One region of the Ruegeria sp. HU-ET01832 genome, then DNA from elsewhere that is predicted to be linked to it. Evidence: riboswitches for the same ligand, from Rfam matches in the RefSeq annotation. Region 1 holds a riboswitch; the other holds the start of a gene.
What was found. A riboswitch is a leader RNA that binds a small molecule or an ion and turns the genes downstream of it on or off. The one in region 1 is predicted to bind cobalamin.

Region 1 (3,314 bases):
AGGCTCCGAATGTGCTTGCGGGCGCGTATCCCGGCGCTTTAGTCGACCTGTAGTGTGACCGCCGCGCTGACGGGGATGTTGTCGACCATCAGCGGGCTGTGGCCGTTTGCGTTCAGAGAGACCGAGACTTCGACCTCGCCCTGCGGCAGATGGCCGATATGCATCCAGTTACCGTACAGCCGGGCCAGTTTCTCTCCATTTACGTAGACATGTGCATGCCCCTCGCCGTCGACATCGGTCTTTGAGGCATTTTGTGGTGAGAACCGAAAGTTCTGCGGCATGACATGCAGGTTCCAGCCCGCCATAGGATCGGGCGTAAGAGCGATCTCAAGCCCCGGAGCATCAGCGCCAGCAGGCAGGTTGATGGCAGTCGAATGATCGTGTGCGGCTGCCTCGGCGTGAGATGGACTGTGATGTGCAGGATCGCCATGGTCATGGCCGTCGAAAGTGACGCCATTTGCAGCCGCAATTACAAATCCTGCACCACTGCCAAAAACTATGCCGATTGCAAACAGGGCAAGTGAGCGTGCCATTTTATGTTCCTTGATGGTAGTAGAAACACGCCGAGCTGGTCTCGGCGTGTTTATAGGCGTGTTGGTCAGGCCGCAGCTTCGGCACGCTGGCTTTCATGTCGCCAGAAGTATCCGGCGAATGCCCCGACCAAAACCCAGGCTACCAGTCCGATGCCAAAGGCGCGTGCGGCAAACAGCGCGCCGATCTCAGTCGGAACGGGGCCGGTGAACACGTCCGGCTCGGGCGCGCCGATCAGATGTGGGGCCAACAGCAGGGCGGCTGCGATCACATAGCTGATCAGGGTGCCGCCAAAAGCAATCAGCCACATGGCAACACCTGCTGCGGCGACGGTCGCAAACCACCAGATTTGACGCGCAGCGACATCGGCTGCTGCCACGCCGGGCACTTCTGGCGCGAGCGAGAATCCGGGTGCGAGGTGTACGGCAATGAACCCCGCAAGCCCCCACAAAACGCCGGTGCGCCCGTCAATCTTGTGGCCGTTGCCCTCAGCCACGGACATCAGCGCAATCATCATCAGCGCATAACCTGTATAGATAAGCATCGTGAAAATGACGCTCAGCGCATCGCGGAACAGGTCCGAGAACATTCCCGGCAGCTCGGGGTGAGCACTTACGACGTCACCGCCGAAATGGACCAATTCGCCTGATTCATACAGTTCCGCGTGCAGCAACACAGGTTGCACAAAGACCAACTGCAGCAAGGCGGCAATCAGCCCCGCTGCAGCACCAGCGAACAACGCGCTGGTCAGGATACGGCTAAACATGGGTTTAGTGGCAGGGGAAGCCGGTCGCGTGGCGCACATCGTGGGCTGCGTCATGCAGGGCCGCGGCCTGAACGTGGCCGGTCAGCGTGATGACGCCAAGGCCCAGAACCACAGCGAACATAACCGGCAGGATACCAACGCGTGAGGTCGATGCGGTTGTTGCTTGAGTTGCCATTTTTAGTTCTCCTTTACCGTCGCACCCGACGGTTGGTGTTTTCATTCGTGCCTGGCAGGTCTCCTGGCTCGCGGGTCGATGCCTCTGTTCGCCTTCCCCCTGAAACTCAGGAGTGGCTGGTTGAACAGGGCTCACCGCTTACAGTCGCGGGGGCGGCTGTGGATTCGATCGCGCGCGGTCTCACCACATTCCCTCTTAGCTTGCCGGTATTGCCGACAGGACCAGACAGGTTCATTTAGCCGTTACATCTGCTGTCGCGCAATCGCCATTTGCGACGTTTTAGGTCAGATCACGCGCTTTTTGAGAAGATAAATATCCATGATCCACCCATGATCAGCGCGCGCAGTCGCTCGGGTGTCCAGAATCGACTGTGCAACATCGATCAGAGTGCCGTTGATCAAGATTTCTTCAGTCATGCCCACATAAGCCCCCCACCAGATGTCATAATCTGCCATCTGAAGATGTTGGAACGAGCACTCACCATCCAACATGACCGCCACGTTTGATGCACCGTCCGGCCACCCTTCGTCGCGAATCCGCCGCCCCGTGGTCACGATGTAGGGGGCACCCAGATCGTTGATCGGAATCGCGTGGGCCGCCGTCAACGCCTGTAGCGCTGTGATGCCAGGGATCACCCGCGTCGTCGGTTGAGGGTCCAACCGCGCCGCGATTCGCAGTGAGCTGTCGTATAGCGACGGATCGCCCCAGATCAGCAGCGCCACGTGCTGTGCGCCGGGATGGGCGGTAATCGCCTCGCGCCAGCGCAGCGCAATCGCGTCGTGCCATTCGTCCACCCCGCGCAGATACCCGTCTTCCGAGCGGCGCTTGGGGATGTCGAAATAGGCGATCTGCGGCGGTGTGTCGGTCACCTGCGCGATGATCTTTTCGCGCAGTCCGGCCAGATCGGCTTTGTTCTCGCCCTTGCGGGGGATCAGGATCAGGTCCGCCGAGCGGATCGCCTGCGCGCCCTGAAAGGTCACGTGGTCAGGGTTCCCGGTGCCAATGCCGATCAAGGTCAGGTCAAACATCGTCAAACTCTGCCAGCGGGCCATAAAGGATCAGCGCCGGGGCGGTGCCTATCTCGTCCGCCAGTTTTTCGGACAGCACGCCTACAGTACTGCGATGCAGCTTTTGTTCGGGGGTCGAGACGGATTCGGCCATTAGTGCTGGCGTCTCCAGCGGCAGGCCATGGGCGTGCAGCGTCTCAACCAGCAGGGGGAAGGTGCGCTTACCCATAAAGACCACCGTGGTCGCGTCCGGGTCGGCCAAAGCGGCCAGGTTCAGGTCCTTGGGCAGTTTGCCGCTGACATCATGACCAGTGACAAATTGCACCCGCCGCGCGGTCAGCCTGCGGGTCAGCGGGATGCCCGCCGCCGCCGCTGCCGCCACGGCCGAGGGGATGCCGGGTACGATCTCGTATTCGATTCCAGCCGCGCGCAGGGCCACCAGTTCTTCTTCCAGACGCCCGAACATGCCGCCATCGCCGGATTTCAACCGCACGACCCGCTGCCCGGTCAGGGCGTAATCCACCAGCAACCGGCTGACATGGTCCTGCTTGGGCGAGGGGCGCCCCGCCCGTTTGCCCACGCCCACCAGATCGGCATCGTCGCGCGCATGGGTCAGGATCGGCCCGCTGCTGAGGTCATCAAACAGCACCGCATCCGCCTTCTGCATCCGGTCCACAGCCTTCAGCGTCAACAGCTCCGGGTCGCCGGGGCCTGAGCCAATGAACGAGACAAACCCACTCATACTGAGGCCTCCGCGATCAGGTGAAAGAACGTGCCGGTCACGTTGCCACGCACCGATCCGGTCTGCGGCCCTTCGGCCCCTTCTGCGTCAAAC
Region 2 (3,314 bases), on a different contig from region 1:
CAGTAGTACCCGGTCGAGCCTTTGACCGTGACCTCAATCGGAGCGTCCAAACCAACAGCGATGGCGTGACTGCCCTTGGGGTTCTGAACCTGCCACTGGGTCTGGTTCGTCTCGGTGCTTTGGGCCTGAAGGGCGGCGTTCAGCCCGCGCAGGCCCTGTTCGGCAACATCATAGCTCTGCATTTTAGCGGCTCCAGAAATAGACGGTTGCGGGTTCGGGTTCCCAGACGCGGGCATCCTCGATCCCCGGCAGGTTGACCAAGGCGCGGTATTCGCTGCCAAAGGCCACGTACTGATCGGTCTCGGCCATCACCGCCGGTTTGCAGGCGATGGGGTCGCGAACCACGCCGAACCCATCCTTGGTGCCGACCACAAAGGTAAAGAACCCGTCGAGATCCTCAAGGCTGCTTTCCAGCGCCTCGCCCAAAGTGGCCCCATTTTGCATCCTCCACGTCAGATAGGCCGCGCCAACCTCGGTATCGTTCATGGATTCGATGCGCACGCCTTCACGCATCAGTTTGCGGCGCAGCGCATTGTGGTTGGACAGCGATCCGTTGTGCACCAAGCACTGATCCGCGCCGGTGTTGAACGGATGCGCCCCTTCTGTGGTGACGGCGGATTCAGTCGCCATGCGTGTATGGCCAATCCCGTGGCTGCCGGACATCGAGGTCAATTGGAATCGCTCCGCCACCTCTCGAGGCAATCCAACTTCTTTGTAAATTTCGATCGCATCGCCATCGGACATGATCCGTAGGCCAGGGCGCAATTCCCTCAGGGCCTGCCGCGCAGCGCTGACTTTGTCGTTGGCCACGCTCAGAACCGCATGAGTGTCATTGCGGCCCAAGCTGACGGGGCTGGTCAAGACGTCGGCCAAATCTTCGGCCAGAGTCTGAAAATCCGCATCCGGATTGTCGGATTGCACGGTGAGCTTTGCCTGATCTCCGACAGGTCCATAAATCGCGATCCCGGCGCTGTCCGGGCCGCGATCCGTCATTGTGATCAGCATATCTGTCAGCATCGCGCCCAATTGAGGCTCGAGCGTTTTGTCCTTCAAAAAAAGGCCGACAATTCCACACATGTGTCAGCTTCTCCTGTGTTGAGTTGGGCAGACGCTAACACCTGAACTTCAGATTATCAACAAAGGGAAATTAATATTCATAGGGGGAATATTTTCGGCTATCTATTTCCCCCGCATTCAAAAATCACGGAGAGCAACCCCGCAAAACCTCAGCAGCGGGTTATCAATCGCCGAATCGTGACTAACGCGTCTGCGGATATGAGATGATCGACAGGTAACGGGCTGGCAGTTTGCGCAGCACCTCGGGTCCATGCGGTGCGTCCGCATCAAAGAACAACGTATCACCCGGCTCCAGCAGATAGATTTGATCGCCGTGTCTGTAATCGACTTCGCCTTCAAGCATGTAGAGCATTTCAATCCCGTCATGCTGGAACGTCGGGAAAGTGTCGGACTCTTCCGTCAGCGTGATCAGATAGGGTTCGACCACAACACCGCTGGCATTAGACCCCATATGACCCAAAAGGCTGTATTGATGGCCTGCGCGTGTCCCGGCCCTCTCGGTTTCAATGCCTTCCCCTGCTTTGGTGTGGGTTGCGTTTCGGGTTTCTTCGTATCTGCGGAAAAATGCAGTAATCGGTGTGCTTAGGGCATTGGCCAACGATTGCAGCGTCGTCAATGAAGGCGATGTGTATCCGTTTTCGATTTTTGACAGCATACTGATGGATAACCCGGTCAGCCTCGACAATTCCGCAATTGTTACACCCTGCTGCAACCTCAACGCGCGGATTTCCCGACCGATCGCCGTTTCGAGATTCTTTTCACCGGGGTCCCTGACCTTGTGGGGATCCTGAGAAAACTGAGGTTTGGACCTATCGTTTGATGCTTTCACCAACCTATCCTTAACGTCTTTCGCTTCGTCGTTATCGCCTGCAATTTTCCTGAAAGGAAACATATTTTCAAAACTACATTCCTGCGCAACCTCCGGTGATTTGTGTTGACCGGCGATCTGATCTCGGGCAGTGACGCATTTGATGGTTCCCTGGGGCATGCTCCTGCGGTGAAAAGGGAATACGGTGAGGTTTAAGTGCCAAGTCCGTAACTGCCCCCGCAACTGTAGGCGGTGAGCGAAGCCAATATCCCACTGACATGAATAATGTCGGGAAGGGTGGCCAAGCCTCGACTCGCAAGTCAGGAGACCTGCCATCGCAACCGAAACCAACCCGGGGCGGGGCGTCCTGGAAGGAGGCTTGATGGTACCTCTTACGCCTTTATGCGCGACCGCGTTTCAGTACGGCCCCAGCGGCCGTGGAACAGGCGCTTGATGGTCGAGACCACTGATCATTTCGTTCTGATCTGCGCGACCTGTCAGGGTCTGGAGGCAGCGCAGCACATTGCGGATGCCTTGTGCCCTGAATTGCCTGCGGGTTTCGCAGTGCGCACAGTAGATTGTATGGCTGGATGCGATCACCCGGTCACTGTCGGATTTCAGGCCCTGGGAAAAGCCCAATACCTGTTTGGTGATATCGGCAGCGAGCAGGAGCTGAATGCTCTTGCCCAATTCGCCGCGCAATACCTGGGCAGCGCAACTGGTTGGACAAAGGCCACAGACAGGCCTGCGCCTCTGATAACTAAGACATTGGCGCGCATGCCGGCGTTGGCTGTTCGAGAAGCTCGATGATGAGCAGACCCTTCCTGCAGGCGCGTGGTGTAGCCTACTATTCTTTTCACGGTGACGTTCTGTTGCAGGACATCTCGTTCGATCTGGAAGAGGGGTCGGTTCTGGCCATTGCCGGTCCGAATGGCGCTGGCAAAACCACTCTGCTGAACTTACTATGTGGCGCTGAAGCTCTGTCTGAAGGCGACGTTCTGGTGCAAGAGCAGAGCTTGAAAACATTGTCAGCGACGGAGCGCGCCCGAAAAATTGCCGTCGTTAGTCAGCAGGAATATCCCGATGGGCGGTTGCATCTGCGTGACTATGTGGCACTTGGGCAAATTCCAATTCGCTCGGACCGCTCCTCTGAAGATCACGCAAACGACTTGACGCGAATTCTGGACCTGACCGGCCTTATGGAGCTTGCCGACAAGCGCATGGCAGTGTTGTCGGGTGGCGAACGTCAGCGCGCCCATATCGCGCGTGCGCTGGCGCAGAACCCTACTCTTCTGTTTTTGGACGAACCGACGAACCATTTGGATCCCGACGCCAAAGGGCGGATGCTGTCGCTGGTCGCTGGACTGGGGATAACCGTCATAATGATTGTCCATGACATTGTCATGATCCCCGAATTCGCCACCCATGT

Region 2: another riboswitch for cobalamin. It lies ahead of ABWV79_RS11230 (DUF1636 family protein); the one in region 1 lies ahead of ABWV79_RS03590 (CbtB domain-containing protein).

The regions. Positions count from the first base shown of each region.
Region 1 covers NZ_BAABWL010000001.1:711,410-714,723, reverse strand. Annotated here, with positions in the region: gene ABWV79_RS03605 (DUF1636 family protein) at 1-42, shown strand, start outside; gene ABWV79_RS03600 (hypothetical protein) at 39-533, opposite strand; gene ABWV79_RS03595 (CbtA family protein) at 599-1,297, opposite strand; gene ABWV79_RS03590 (CbtB domain-containing protein) at 1,302-1,472, opposite strand; cobalamin riboswitch at 1,509-1,713, opposite strand; gene cobF (precorrin-6A synthase (deacetylating)) at 1,757-2,500, opposite strand; gene cobA (uroporphyrinogen-III C-methyltransferase) at 2,493-3,221, opposite strand; gene ABWV79_RS03575 (cobyrinic acid a,c-diamide synthase CobB) at 3,218-3,314, opposite strand, start outside.
Region 2 covers NZ_BAABWL010000003.1:275,287-278,600, reverse strand. Annotated here, with positions in the region: gene ABWV79_RS11245 (GltB/FmdC/FwdC-like GXGXG domain-containing protein) at 1-182, opposite strand, end outside; gene ABWV79_RS11240 (class II glutamine amidotransferase) at 184-1,077, opposite strand; gene ABWV79_RS11235 (helix-turn-helix domain-containing protein) at 1,259-1,906, opposite strand; cobalamin riboswitch at 2,033-2,236, shown strand; gene ABWV79_RS11230 (DUF1636 family protein) at 2,339-2,695, shown strand; gene ABWV79_RS11225 (ABC transporter ATP-binding protein) at 2,695-3,314, shown strand, end outside.